One region of the Sphingopyxis sp. 10G20-10 genome, then DNA from elsewhere that is predicted to be linked to it. Evidence: predicted binding sites of a transcription regulator. Region 1 holds the regulator's gene; the other holds the start of a gene.
What was found. Region 1 encodes LexA, which represses DNA repair genes until DNA is damaged. Its sites were predicted from a motif close to GTTCCNCNCTTGTTCT; they were not measured.

Region 1 (8,285 bases):
CCTTGCCCGCGCGATGGACGGCGATCTAATCGTCGACAGCGCGCCGGGACAGGGCGCACGATTCACGCTCAGCCTGCCCGCGCGCGATCCCGAGTAAAAAAATCGCGCAGAGCTGCACAAACCCCCTTGGATTGTCGCGCCTCGCTCACAATGACGATATAAAGTCAGATATTCACGCTCAAAGGGTTCACGCGGAGCCGCGAAGTCGCGGAGAAGGATAAGAAAAGGGCGGCAACGCCGCTCAATCCTAGTCAAATATCTGGATGAAGATGTGGAGGGCGAAGCCAAATAGCGTCATCCCCTCCGCGTCTCCGCGTGAAATCAGCGCTTTTCAACCGGAACATAGGGGCGATGCGTCGGGCCGGTGTACAGCTGGCGCGGGCGACCAATTTTCTGCGCAGGGTCCGAAATCATTTCGTTCCACTGGGCGACCCAGCCAACGGTGCGGGCGAGTGCGAACAGCGCGGTGAACATCGTGGTCGGGAAACCGATAGCCGACAGGATAACGCCGGAATAGAAATCGACGTTCGGGAACAGCTTTTTCTCGACAAAATAAGAGTCGTTCAGCGCCATTTCTTCGAGCTGCAAAGCAACCTCGAACACCGGATCGGTGACCTTCAGCGCGTCGAAGACTTCGCGCACCGTTTTCTGCATCACAGTCGCGCGCGGATCGTAATTTTTATACACGCGGTGGCCAAATCCCATCAGGCGGAACGGATCATCCTTGTCTTTGGCACGGGCGATAAATTCGGGGATGCGGTCGGGTGTGCCGATTTCGCGTAGCATATTGAGAGCGGCTTCGTTCGCGCCGCCATGCGCCGGCCCCCAAAGACAAGCGATGCCGGCGGCGATGCAGGCAAAAGGATTGGCGCCCGAGGAACCGGCCAGCCGGACAGTCGAGGTCGAAGCGTTCTGCTCATGGTCGGCGTGGAGGATGAAAATGCGGTCGAGCGCACGCTCGACAACCGGGTTCACTTCATATTCCTCTGCGGGAACGCCAAAGGTCATACGCAGGAAATTGCCCGTGTAGCTCAGGTCATTGCGCGGATAGACGAAGGGTTGGCCGACCGAATATTTATACGCCATGGCCGCAATCGTCGGCATTTTGGCAATCAGCCTGTGGCTGGCAATCATGCGCTGGTGCGGATCATGGATTTCGGTCGAGTCATGATAGAAGGCCGACAAGGCACCGACGACGCCGCACATGATGGCCATCGGATGAGCATCGCGCCGGAACCCGCGGTAAAAGGTTGCCAACTGCTCGTGCAGCATGGTGTGGCGGGTGATGGTGTGGCTGAATTTATCGAGCGTATCGGCGTCGGGCAGTTCGCCGTTGAGCAGAAGGTAGCAGACCTCCATAAAATTGGAATTTTCGGCCAGATCGCCGATGGCATAACCACGGTGGAGCAGCACGCCTTCATTACCATCAATATAGGTCAGCTTGGATTCGCAACTCGCGGTCGAGGTGAAGCCCGGGTCATAGGTAAAGGCGCCGGTTTGCGCATAAAATTTGCGGATATCGACCACATCGGGGCCGACGGAGCCAGACAGGACAGGGCTTTCAATCGTATCATTACCCAAGGTGATTTTGGCAGTTTTGTCAGTCATTGCACTTTTCCTGTTCTGATGCCTTCATTCGGCTTGTTCCCACCCTGATACACTATCCCCCTGCCGGATAATTGTGCGCTGCGTCAAGTCGTGCCAGACTGACCTCGCGTCCCAGCAACAACAGCACGTCAAATATCCCTGGAGACACAGTGCGACCGGTCAAGGCGGCGCGTAATGGCTGCGCGAGCTTACCTAAACCGACCTCTGCTGCCTCGCTGGTGGCGCGAACGGCAGCTTCGATTGTCTCTGCATTCCAGTTATCGAGCGCACGCAAATGATCGGTGACCGCTGCGAGCAACCCTGATGGGGCGTTGCTTAGCACCAGTGCGGCCTTTTCGTCCACTGTCAGAGGCAGCGTCAGAAACAAAAATTCCGATCCTTCCGCGATTTCATCCAAGGACTTGGCACGCGGCTTGAGCGCGGCCATCGCACGGGTGAGCAATGCGCGGTCCTCGTCGCTCATTTCGCGCCCGATCAGAGCGGCTACGCGCGGTGCGACCAGCTCTGCCAACCGCGCATCTTCGGCTTCGCGTAGATAATGGCCGTTCAGATTTTCGAGCTTTTTGAAGTCAAAACGCGACGGCGACCGGCCGACATGCGCCAGGTCAAACCATTCGACCGCCTGTTCACGGCTGATAATCTCGTCGTCGCCGTGTCCCCAGCCGAGTCGAAGCAGGTAATTGTTCACGGATTCGGGTAAATATCCCATCTCGTCGCGATAGGCATCAACCCCCAGCGCGCCGTGGCGTTTCGACAGTTTCGCGCCGTCGGCGCCGTGGATCAGTGGGACATGGGCATAGACAGGCTCATCCCAGCCCATCGCGCGGATCAGCGCGACCTGGCGGAATGCGTTGTTCAAATGATCGTCGCCACGGATGACGTGGGTGATGCCCATGTCATGATCGTCGACGACGACGCTGAGCATATAGGTGGGTGTGCCGTCCGAACGCAGCAGGATGAAGTCGTCGAGCTCGGCATTTTGCACCGTGACGTCACCCTGCACCTTATCGGCGATGGTGACGGCACCTTCGAGTGGAGCGCGCAGCCGGATCACGTGGGGGATGGCGGGGTCGCCATCGCTACGGTCGCGCCACGGGCTACGGACCCGGAACGGCGTGCGCATTTCTTGAGCCTCGGCACGCATGGCCGCGAGCTCATTCTGGCTGAGATAGCAGCGATAGGCCTCGCCCTTCGCCAGCAGTTCGGTGGCAACAGTGGCGTGGCGGTCGGCGCGGGCGAATTGGAACACCGTCTCGCCATCCCAATCGAGGTCGAGCCAGCGCATCCCGTCCAAAATCGCGGCATTGGCCGCTTCGGTCGAGCGGGCGCGGTCGGTATCTTCGATCCGCAACAGGAATTTGCCGCCATGGTGGCGTGCAAACAGCCAGTTGAACAAAGCGGTGCGCGCGCCGCCAATATGGAGAAAGCCCGTTGGCGACGGCGCGAAGCGGGTCACAACCGCTGTGCCAGTAGCTTCTGGGGTTGCTTCTGCACGGGCTGGATTATTTTCGGTTGCCACCACGGCCTCTTTCACCCACTTTGACGCCCCATTGGCGATGATCGGAGCTGCCCCTAGCATGGCGACTTGGCCGCTTCAAACGCCCATTGGTGCGGCGCAGTCATTGCTGCCATGGCGCTGGGGGCCTTGGCTTGAAAGCCAATTGGAAGTCGAGCGCGAGCGTGTCGGGCTGTGGCTGCCTGTCGCGCTGGGAACCGGGATCGCTAGCTGGTTCGCACTAACCACACAGATGCAATGGATCGGCTTCCTTTTGATCGCCGCTGCGGGTGCCTGTGCGGGCTTGCTCATCGGCTGGCAACGGCGACTTGGGCGCGTCATTGCGATTGGCTGCGGTTCCTTGGCGACGGGGCTGCTGCTGATCTGGATGCGTGCCAGTTGGGTTGCGGCGCCGGTCGTTGCTTATCCGGTGACGACTTAGTTTTCGGCCAGCATCGAAAGCGTCGAGCCGCTGCCAGCGCGTGGACAGCAACGGTTGATCGTGCGCCCGAACAATCGTCCAGACCTCCCGCCGCGCGTCCGGCTGACCATGCGGACTAATGGCCATGACGCTTTGGTGGCGGGCGAAGCGATAGGCGTGCGGGCGCGGTTGATGCCGCCGCCGGGGCCAAGCCTGCCCGGTGGATATGATTTTGCGCAGCGGGCCTGGTTCGACGGGATTGGCGCGGTCGGAACCGTTCTCGGCAGTCCGACCCGCGCCAAAGGAGCGGACAAGGAGGTTGCGCCGTTGCGGCTTCGGCTCAGCCAGCATGTCCAGTCGCAAATTGCGGGGTCGGCGGGCGGGATCGCCGCTGCTTTGGTCAGTGGGGATCGCGGCGCGATCAGCGATGATGATGCCAACGCCATGCGGCGCAGCGGATTGGCACATTTGCTGGCGATCAGCGGACTTCATGTTACCGCGGTGGTCGGCTTTGTGATGTTTTTCTTGTTGCGCTTGCTCGCGCTGAACCAGCGGCTCGCTCTGCGTGGTTCGATCATTCTCTATGCCGCTGCCGGGGCCGCGATTGCAGGGCTTGGCTATACATGGCTGACAGGCATGGCGGTGCCCACCTTGCGATCGTGCATCGCCGCCATGCTGGTTCTTGCCGCCTTTATGATGGGGCGTGAAGCCTTGACGTTGCGGCTGGTCGCGGCGGGGGCGTTAATCGTTATGGTGTGGCGTCCCGAATCGCTGGCCGGACCCAGTTTTCAATTGAGCTTTGCCGCCGTCGCCGCGATTATTGCGCTGCACGAAAGCCCGCCGATGCGCGTTTTTCTTGCGCGCCGCGAAGAACCTCGGCTGTGGCGCTTGGGCCGCGCCATCGCCGGACTGTTGATTACCGGCCTTGTTATTGAGCTGACTCTGGCGCCGATTGCCTTGTTCCATTTTCACAAGGCCGGCCTCTATGGCGCGCTTGCCAATGTGATCGCGATCCCGCTCACCACCTTTGTGATTATGCCGATGGAGGCGCTGGCGTTATTGTTCGACAGCGTCGGGATCGGCGCGCCCTTTTGGTGGGTGGCTGGGGAGGCGCTCAACGGCTTGCTCGTGCTCGCCCATGCGGTGGCGGATGCGCCCGGCGCGGTCGCGACATTGCCGGTGTTTCCGGCCTATGGTTTTGCACTGTCGGTGCTCGGCGGGCTTTGGTTGCTGTTGTGGCGCACGCGCTGGCGTTGGGCGGGGCTGGCGCCGATGCTGGTGGGTGCGCTGGTCCTGACCGCACAGCCACGTCCTGATGTGCTGATTACCAACGACGGCCGCCATATTGCCGCAAAGCTGGACGATGGCCGCTATGCCTTATTGCGCGACCGTGCGGGCGACTATGTTCGCGGCAGTCTGGGCGAAGCAGCAGGCGTCGATGGCAAACTGGTCGCCCTGTCCGCTTCCGGTCAGGCAAAAGCCGAATGCAACCGCGATTTCTGTCGCTGGCAACAGGGCCGGGGATCGCAAAGCCTGACCATCATGGCCTCACGCGGCACGGCAAAGATAGAGGGGACAGATATGGCCGCGGCCTGCGCTGCCGCCGATGTGGTGGTCAGTGATCGCTGGTTGCACGACGAATGTCACGCCCGTTGGCTGACGATTGATCGCGACAGCCTGCCGCAAACGGGCGGTTTGGCACTTTACCTAGATGGCCCGCGCGTCGTGACAGCGCTGCGCGCGGGAGACGAGCATCCTTGGCGTCGCCCCGTCACGCTTAGTGGTAACGACGAAGCAGTCCCGACAAGCGCCCTTGCACCATGACGCGGTCCGCGGCGTAGCGCTGCGGTTCATAGGCGCCATTGGCGGGATCGAGTCGGACCATCGCGCCTTCGCGGCGGAAATATTTGAGCGTGGCATCCTGCCCGTCGACCAAGGCGACAACAATTTCGCCCTCGCGTGCCGTGTCGGCTTTCTGGATCAGTGCATAGTCGCCATCCAAAATTCCCGCTTCGACCATCGAATCGCCCGATACTTCCAACGCATAATGTTCGCCCGAGCCGAGCAGCGCGGCGGGAACCGACAGATTGTTATGATCCTCAAACGCCTCGATCGGCACACCGGCGGCGATTTTGCCGTGCAGCGGCACCTCGATAATATCATTGGCCGCAATCGGCTGCATCGCAGGTGGTGACTTGCGCAGTGGAACAACATTGTCGGACGAACCTTGCGCCGCCTTGCCGCCTTCGGGCAATTTTACGACTTCCAAAGCGCGCGCGCGATTGGGCAAGCGGCGCAGAAATCCGCGTTCTTCAAGCGCACTGATCAAGCGGTGAATCCCTGATTTTGACTTCAGCCCCAAGGCCTCCTTCATTTCTTCGAACGAAGGCGAAATCCCGCTAGCGTCGAGACGCTGCTGGATGAAGTGGAGCAGTTCATGCTGCTTGGCGGTCAACATCGATCATTCTCCAATGGGGTCTAAGCCGGACATAAGGGGAACGATAGTGGAACAGAGAGGGGGTTGTCAAGCGTGCGGTGTATATCCCCTTGCGTCAAATGCGCGTTAGAGCGCGATATAGGGGACAGGCATTCCGGCCTCTGTGGCGGCGGCGCCAATCTCCCGCACCACCAGCGCGTTGGCCACCGCCAAGGGACGGGTTTGTCCGCTGTCCTGGCTGGCCAGCAACGACACTGTTCCATTTGCCACCACAGCGCGCAGATAATCGCGACGGCTGCCTCCAGCGTCCAGCGGCGTGGCCAGCGGCGCTTGGTAGATTTGCGGGAGCGGATCACCGGCCCCCGCTAGATGCCGTACCAATGGCAACAGAAACAGTGTCGCGGTGACGAAGGCCGATGATGGATTGCCGGGTAGCCCCAGCACGACCGCATCGCTCAACGTCGCGGCGAGAAGCGGCTTGCCGGGGCGCATCGCGATCTTCCAGAAATCGATCGCGCCGCCCGCGTCTGTAATCGCGCCCCGCACATGGTCATGCACGCCGACCGATGCCCCACCGACGGTAACGATGACGTCGTGACGTCGCGCTAACTCATCTAAAAGACTGGATAAAGCCTGTCGATCATCACGAACATGACAGGGCGGGGTGATTAGCGCGGGCTCGGCGGTGAGCATTGCGGCGAGCATGACTCCATTGCTGTCGGGAATCTGGCCGGAGGCGAGGGGGTGGCCGGGCGGCACCAGTTCGTCGCCGGTGGTGACTATCGCCACGCGTGGGCGTGTGCCGACCGCAACTTGGCCGGTGCCGTTCATCGCCGCAGCGGCAAGAGCGCCCGCAGTCAACCGCGTCCCGCGCTCAAGCAGCCTGTCACCAGCGGCAAAGTCGCCGCCGCGCGCGCGAATATGGCGGCCGCGCTCTGCCGGACCGTCACCGGTCAAAAATATGCTGCCGCCGCGTATTTCCGTGTCTTCTTGCACCATGACCGTGTCTGCGCCATCGGGCAGCATGGCGCCGGTAAAGATGCGGATCGCTTCGCCGCTGGCCAGTGTTTGTGACGGAACTGCGCCAGCGGCGACTTCGCCTGCCAAAGCCCACGGGCCGGGTAGGTCGGCAAAGCGGATCGCAAAGCCATCCATCGCCGACATCGGCGCGGTGGGCTGATCGCGCTGGGCTATGATTGTTTCTGAAAGAAAGCGCCCAACAGATTCGAATAGCGGGATATTTTCTGAAGCGAGCGGAGGTTTTAGCGCCAGAAATCGCGCCTGAGCTTCCTCAACCGGAAGCTGCGCGCTCATGGTGCTGACCAGTCGCCCGACCGGCCACCGCTCTTTTCGAGCAGGCAAATGTCACCAATGACCATCGCCCGGTCGAGCGCCTTTGCCATGTCATAGAGGGTGAGCAGCGTCACCGACACGGCGGTCAGTGCCTCCATCTCGACCCCGGTCGGTCCGGTTGTTGCCGCCGTCGCGCGCACCGCAACGCCGTCCTCTTCCCATGTAAAATCGACCGTCACGCTGGTGAGCGCCAGCGGATGGCAAAGCGGGATCAGGTCGGCTGTGCGCTTTGCGGCCATAATCCCCGCGATACGCGCGGTCGAGATGACGTCACCTTTGGGCGCATTTCCATTGCGAATGGCCTTTAGTGCATCTGACGTCATGCCGATGTGTCCACCCGCGACGGCGCGGCGGACTGTCGTGGCCTTGGCGCCAACATCGACCATATGCGCGGCGCCGCTCTCGTCGAGATGCGTCGGGCGCGTCACACGGCTTCGCCCGTCAGTAACTGGCGGGTGGCGGTGCAAACATCATCCTGCCGCATCAGGCTTTCGCCCACCAGAAAGGCGTTAACCCCATGTTTTGCTAGGCGCTGGCAGTCGGCATGGATGGAAATGCCGCTTTCTCCGACCAGCAAGGTTCCGGGCGGGACGCGTGTCGCCAGACGCTCTGTGACGCCAAGGTTGGTCTCAAAAGTCCGCAAATCACGGTTGTTGACGCCAATCAGCCGCGATTTGAGGTGGGTCAGCGCGCGGTCCAGTTCGGCCTCGTCATGGACTTCGACCAGCACATCCACTCCGCGTTCGGTGGCCGCTGCTTCAATCTCGGCCATGACGTCATTGTCGAGCGCGGCGACAATGATCAGGATGGCGTCGGCACCGATCGACCGACTTTCAGCCACTTGCCACGGATCGACCATGAAATCCTTGCGCAAGACAGGCAAATCGCAAGCCGCGCGCGCCTCCACCAGATAATCCTCATGCCCCTGAAAATAGGGGGAGTCGGTAAGTACCGACAGACAGGCCGCCCCG
Region 2 (7,026 bases), 1.1 Mb from region 1:
GTTTCCGACAAGCTGTGCGAGGTGATCGCGAGCCTCAATAGGGTCTGCTCCGGGGCAAGGGTGGCCGTCCCTGCATGAACCGTCCAGTTCGCGCGCGGCAATGCCCGACAATCTTATGCGCGGACCTTCCGCACACCAAATCGGGCCATCACCGTCCCACACCCTAACAGGGGTGCAGACAAATGTTTCTCCCGCAGGGACAACCGTTGCCAGCAGAATGGCGATCAACGAAATTTTGTCACCATGATGGGCTCAGCCGTGAAGACATTGACGATTTGACCGGGAACCATTGTGGCGGACTTTCCGGTGATGATCGCGGCACCCAGCAGCGCACCAGCTGTATTGCCGCGCCCTTCCTGCCGGTGCATTCCGCGAAGACGATAGTCGACTTGGTTTACCCTGACCCGATCAAATGACAGCTCGAACTTGGCGGATTTACCAACGATGCCCTTGCCCGTTCTCCATGTTACCTGTGCGGTGACTGGCGAACCACGAGGGATGATAACAATGCCCTCATACGACACATCATTGACCACAAGAAAGTCGCGCGTGGTGCCCTCTTTCATCTTCTTCGAGGAGATTTCGACAGAAGGCGTCACTTCAACGAGCGAATTTACCGGGAGTGTGATTGTTTTGGGAGCCGTTTGCGCGGCGTCGACTTCTTGTGCTGAAAGAGCGGATGCGGGCATTGCAGCCAAGGCTGCTACTGCGCCAATAAAGACGGCTGTTCTCATGAAAATCTCCCCCGAATCATGACTATGATCCTCTGCCGCTCTGTTAAGCGTTAGCTATGATATTCTGTCAACGGCGATGTGCAATCAGATGATGTACAATTGGCTATACTGCATTGGGCCATTGTTCTGGGGGTGCAGGAGTCGAATATTTCATTATTTTCCGCTATAGGTCGCCCATTGAGGCGGGGATGATAAAACAGACAATATTGATTGTGGCAGTCCTATCAGGCGCCGCAATAGCGCAACCCAGTGTTGCCAGAGAGTCGGACGCCGAGATCAAGCGCGAGATCATCAAGGAATCGATTCAGCGCTACTCGGGCAATTGCCCTTGCCCATATAATAGAACCAGCAATGGTTCGAAGTGCGGCGGCCGCAGTGCATGGAGCAGGCCAGGGGGCGCATCCCCCAAATGCTATCCTGACGATATCAGCTCTGCGGAAGTCGCAGCCTATCGGGCGCGACACTAAGCCGCTAAGCGATACCCCCGACAAAACCCGCCGTGTCGTGATCGGCAGGCATCGCCATGCGCATTGTCCCCTTGCACCCTCTTTGCCGACACCGTGCGCGGCGCTCGACTTCGCCAAGCGTCAAACGATACGCCGCTTTGCGTGCCAGCAATTCCTCGGCTGTCAGCCAGCGCATATTTCCGCACTTGCGGCATGTCAGCTCGATACGGTCGCCGGGGTCCAGATCGAGCACCTGGATATTGGTGCGCCAGTTCACCAGAAATCCTCCCCGCTGGGGATTCGGGTGAACGATATTTTGCCCCCGACATTGCCGCCCGGTGGTGGCTGCCAAAAGCCGACGCTGGCAACAGTCTTGCCATATTTGATATTGAGCCGGTCGAGTGCCATGCCCAGCCGCTCCCATCGTTGCCGCTCGCTGTCGTCATCGAGCAGGAAATCTAGCTGGCGCTGGTTTGCCGGGGTCAGATCGCCCAGCGTGACGCCGATCCGCATGATTTTGATATTGCGGTCAGGCTTGGGGGTCAGACGGTCCCATAGCGTTGCCAGCGCGCGAAGCACCGCCTGATCGTCATTGACCTGAGGCAGCGTGATCGCGTCGAACCAGCTTTTCTCATAGCCCTGCATCCAAAGCGACAGCGAGGCGCAATAATAGCCCGCACGCCGAACCCGCCTTGCCGCTTTGACCAGCAACAGCCGCGATATGGTGCGGGCATCGGTTAGCGAGCGGGCATCGGGCGGCAACACGCGGGCATGACCGAACATTCCGCGCTCGGTTGGCGGAGCCTCTATGTCATAGCCGTGCAGCGCATACCAAAGCCGCTCGCCGGTCACATTGCGCCATAGCGCGCGGGCATGTTTGGGCTGCATCGCCAGAAAGGCCGCCGTGTCGGTTATCCCCGCACGTATCAGCCGCTTTTCCATCCTGCGACCAATGCCCGGTATATCCTCCAGCGGAACGCGCAGCAGCGGCCCCGGCATATCGCCCGGCCGCCATATGGTCAGTCCGTCGGGCTTTTGCGTGCCCCCCGCTATCTTGGCGAGGTGGCGGTTTGCCGCAAATCCGATGGAGCAGGTCACGGCAGCACCAATGTTATAGCGGATCGCGCGCTTGATCGCCGTTCCCAGTGCTGCGGGGTCGGCGCGTTGATCCTCGTCCAGTCGGCAGGACAGCTCATCGATCGACTTCACCTGATCGACCGGAACAACGGCGTTGATTTCGGACACCAGCGCATTGTGCGCGCGTCGGTATAGGTCGGGCTTTTGCGGCACCAGCACGATGTCGCGGCATATCCGCTGCGCTTCATCGACCATCATGATATTCTTTACGCCGCGTGCTTTGGCTTCGCGCGAACAGGCAATGATGCAGCTTCGCCCGCCCACATAAGGCACGACGCCAACAGGCCGCCCGCGCAATGACGGATCGCGCAGTTGTTCGACCGACGCAAAGAAGCCGTCAAAGTCCAAATAGAGATGCTCAATGGTGGCTGGCTGTCGCATGGCTCGATTCGCAAGGGGAGCCTCTAAGTGGAACATAAGAGGAACATTGGTCAAGCGTCATGCGACAAGCGAATGGCGGCAGACGCGTTGACAGACGAGCCAAGCGCGTCATCATCGCGGCATGTGCAATCTATACGCCAACAAGAATAGCGCGCAGGAAGTCGCTGATCATTTTCGGGCAAGTGCGCCAACCGGCATCAACGCCCCCGGCGAAACCTACCCCCATTATCCCGGCTTGGTCGTGCGCGAAGCTGACGGAAAACGCATCTTGCAGCAAATGACTTGGGGCTTCCCGCTCCGCCTCAAATCGATGAAGCCGGACAGCAAGCCCAAACCCGTCAACAATGCCCGCGACGACAAGCTGCGAAGCGGCATGTGGCGGCATTGGTTCGAAACCCCCGCCCAGCGTTGCCTCATCCCCTTTTCCGCTTTTGCCGAAGCCGAAGGGCCAAAGGGCAAGATGACGCGCACATGGATCAGCACTGCCGATCAGGAAATAGCAGCATGGGCAGGTCTATGGCGACCGACCGACGTTTGGGGCGACTGCTATACCGGCGTCATGGTCGATGCGACCCAAGAGCTATGCGACATTCACGACCGCATGCCGGTCATTTTGCACACCGACGATCATGACATATGGCTCAATGCGCCCGCCGATGAAGCCTTTGCGCTCGTCACCCAATATCCCGCCGATAGATTGGCTGTCGAACGCACCAGCGAGGCGTGGCGGCGAGTTTAGAGCAGATTCAGTGTGAGACCCTGGTGAAAGCGCAATGACCTGTCGGCGGCGAATCGCGAAATCGGCAAGGACCTCCGGATGGTCGCAAGGCTTCAGAACGGGTGAGACTCGCGCATAGGCTGTGGTTTGGCGCTTAATGGCGCGCCGTGGCGCGTCGAGACCGTAGTTTTCACAGCGAGCAATTGAACCGATCCTTGTGGGCATGAACCCGAGCGGCCGTCTGCCCCTCGGGCGGAGCTTTGCCCATGACCCCGACCAAATTGCTTATCGGTCAGATCATTATCGTGTTCGGACTTGTCATCGCGGGGGTGTGGGGCGCGACCCAATGGTGCGCAGCGATGCTCGGTTACCAGCCGCAGCTTGGGTCGCCCTGGTTCAACCTGTTCGACATGCCGGTCTATCGACCCTGGGCCCTATTCCCATGGTGGTATCATTATAACGCCTACGCTCCGCAGGTTTTTGACAGAGCGGGGATACTCGCAGGCGCGAGCGGCTTTATCGGCTGCGGTGCCGCCATTGTCGGATCCTTATGGCGCGCGCGGCAGCAGCGCCATGTCACCACTTATGGATCGGCGCGCTGGGCCGAATCTCGCGAAATCATGCGCGCCGGGATGTTTGGCGAAGCCGGTGTATTCCTGGGTCGTCTTAACAACCGCTATTTGCGCCACAATGGCCCCGAGCATGTCATGGCCTTTGCCCCGACCCGCTCGGGCAAAGGCATTGGTCTTGTCATTCCCACCCTGCTGAGCTGGACCGGTTCGGCGGTCATCCATGACATCAAGGGCGAGAATTGGAAGCTCACCGCTGGCTGGCGCTCGCGCTTCAGCCATGCGCTTTTGTTCAACCCGACCGACCCACGATCAGCCAAATATAATCCGCTGCTCGAAGTGCGCCGCGGCGAATATGAAGTGCGCGACGTCCAGAATATCGCCGACATATTAGTCGATCCCGAAGGGGCACTCGAACGCCGCAACCATTGGGAGAAGACCTCCTATTCACTGCTGGTCGGCGCGATCCTCCACATTCTCTATGCCGAGGAGGAGAAGACGCTCGCGCGCGTGGCGACCTTCCTCTCCGATCCGCAGCGGCCCTTCACCGCGACTTTGCGGCGGATGATGACCACCAATCATCTCGGGACCAAAAAGGCGCCGAAAGTCCATCCGGTTGTCGCGTCTGCAGCGCGCGAAGTGCTCAACAAGTCGGAGAATGAGCGCTCGGGCGTACTTTCGACCGCAATGTCGTTTCTGGGGCTCTATCGCGACCCCACCGTCGCCGCAATTACATCAGGCTGCGACTGGCGCATCGCCGACCTTGTCGAATGCGATCACCCCGTCTCGCTTTACCTCGTCATCCCGCCGTCGGACATTTCACGAACCAAACCGCTCGTCCGCCTCATCCTCAACCAGATTGGCCGCCGCCTCACCGAGCGGCTCGAGGGCGGACCGACGGGGGAGCGCAAGCATCAACTCTTGATGATGCTCGACGAGTTTCCCGCGCTCGGGCGGCTCGATTTCTTCGAAACCGCGCTCGCCTTCATGGCCGGATACGGCATTCGCGCTTTCCTGATCGCCCAGTCGTTGAACCAGATCGAGCGGGCTTATGGCGAGCATCATTCGATCCTCGACAATTGCCATGTCCGCATCGCCTTTGCGACCAATGACGAACGGACCGCGAAACGGATTTCCGACGCGCTTGGCACTGCGACCGAGCAGCGCGCGATGCGCAACTATGCCGGGCACCGGCTTGCGCCCTGGCTCGCGCATGTCATGGTCAGCCGCCAGGAAACCGCGCGCGCCCTCCTGACACAGGGCGAGGTGATGCAGCTTCCCGAAACGGACGAGCTGGTTCTGGTATCGGGTCTGGCCCCGATCCGCGCGAAGAAGCTGCGCTATTTTGAAGACGCGAACTTCATAAACCGCCTCGCGCCGCCACCGGCCCTGTCAAAATCCCGCTATGCCGACCGGCCCGTAGCGCGGTCCAACGACTGGGGCAGCTTTGCCTGCAAACAGGATGCGCGACTGGAGCCGTCGGAGGAAGCCACGGAGGCGTCGGGGGAGGGCGGCGGCCTGCAGCAGCAACGCCATCCGGGGCTCGCCGCTGAGCGTGCGCCGAAGCCCGAGGCGCCCAAGCAATTTGATATGTTCGCTCCTGATCAGGACGAACAGGATCCGGCCACGGACAAAAAGGCAATGGATCAGGCGCGGGGCTTGAGCTCGATCGCGCGCGGCTATGGCATCAACGAGAGCAGCGGGCACGACCCGCTGCCGGGGCTGTGACAGGCCATGAAGTTGCGGCAGAATCTTTATATCGACGGCGAGTTGTCCCAAGCGCTCGATGCGCTCGCTGCCAAGCCCGGTGCGACCAAAAGCGGCATCGTCAACGATGCACTTACCGCCTGGCTCGCCCGGCGCGGGACCAAGGAGATCGATGATCTGGTGAAAGGCCGGCTCGATCGTATCAGCCGCGAGATTGGCCGGGCGCGGCGCGATATCGACGTGCTGCTCGAGAGTCTGTCGCTGTTCATACGCTACCAGCTCATGGTGACGGCGCCGTTGCCCGAGGCCGATAGCGCGGCGCGCGCGGTCGGTCGCGAGCGCTTCGAGGCGTTCGTGACCCAGGTAGGCCGCCAGATTGCGGGCGGCAAGCGCTCGATCGACACTGACGATCAATCGGAGGTCGCCCTATGACCGGCGTTTTATCTGCAGAACGGCGGCGCGCGATGTTGTGCACGGCGATGGGGCCGACCATCGTTGCAGCGCTCGCTGATCCCCTGACCCAGGAGATCATGGTCAATCCTGATGGTATATTGCGGTTCGACCGCCTCGGTGAGGGCCGTATCGATAGCGGAACGCGCTACGATCCGGCGCAGGTCGAACGCATCATCCGGCTGGTCGCGAGCCATGCCCGCACCGAAGTCCATGCCACATCGCCGATTGTGTCGGCAGAACTGCCGCCGCATGGACAGGGGGCAGGCGAACGCTTCGAAGGCATATTACCGCCGGTCAGTCTCGCGCCCTGCTTCTCGATCCGCAAACCCGCCGCGCGCATCTACACGCTGCTCGATTATGTCGAGGGCGGCATTATGTGCGCCGACGCTGCGCGGATTTTGTCGCTTGGCGTCGTCGAGCGCCAGAATATTCTCGTCGTCGGCGGGACGAGCTCGGGCAAGACCACGCTCGCCAATGCGCTGCTCGACGAGATGGGCACCCTCGACGAGCGGGTCATCCTGATCGAGGACATACGCGAGCTCCAATGTGCAGCGCGCGATGTGGTCGCGCTGCGCACCCGGCCCGGCGTTGTCGCCATGTCCGATCTTGTCCGTTCGACGCTGCGACTGCGCCCCGACCGCATCATCGTCGGCGAGGTGCGCGGCGCCGAGGCGCTCGATATGCTCAAGGCCTGGAACACCGGGCATCCCGGCGGCATCGCGACCGTGCATGCCAATTCGGCGCTTTCGGCGCTCTACCGGATCGAGAGCCTCGTGCAGGAAAGCGTGGTCACGGTGCCGCGGCGACTGATCGCCGAAGCCATCGACATGATCGTCTTCATTTCCGGGCGCGGTCTTGCCCGCCGCGTGTCGGGTCTGGCG

Region 2: ACR3XE_RS05035 (Y-family DNA polymerase) is a predicted target of LexA. The motif match lies at 2,728-2,743, and genes of this name have one in related genera.

The regions. Positions count from the first base shown of each region.
Region 1 is NZ_CP195117.1:2,107,702-2,115,986, reverse strand. It holds gene ACR3XE_RS10310 (sensor histidine kinase) at 1-97, shown strand, start outside; gene ACR3XE_RS10305 (citrate synthase) at 322-1,608, opposite strand; gene gltX (glutamate--tRNA ligase) at 1,661-3,187, opposite strand; gene ACR3XE_RS10295 (hypothetical protein) at 3,186-3,545, shown strand; gene ACR3XE_RS10290 (ComEC/Rec2 family competence protein) at 3,600-5,348, shown strand; gene lexA (transcriptional repressor LexA) at 5,302-5,982, opposite strand; gene ACR3XE_RS10280 (molybdopterin molybdotransferase MoeA) at 6,088-7,275, opposite strand; gene moaC (cyclic pyranopterin monophosphate synthase MoaC) at 7,272-7,742, opposite strand; gene trpC (indole-3-glycerol phosphate synthase TrpC) at 7,739-8,285, opposite strand, start outside.
Region 2 is NZ_CP195117.1:1,025,687-1,032,712, forward strand. It holds gene ACR3XE_RS05025 (hypothetical protein) at 225-734, opposite strand; gene ACR3XE_RS05030 (hypothetical protein) at 1,206-1,457, opposite strand; gene ACR3XE_RS05035 (Y-family DNA polymerase) at 1,454-2,698, opposite strand; gene ACR3XE_RS05040 (SOS response-associated peptidase) at 2,820-3,437, shown strand; gene ACR3XE_RS05045 (conjugal transfer protein TraG) at 3,683-5,713, shown strand; gene ACR3XE_RS05050 (CopG family transcriptional regulator) at 5,720-6,124, shown strand; gene trbB (P-type conjugative transfer ATPase TrbB) at 6,121-7,026, shown strand, end outside.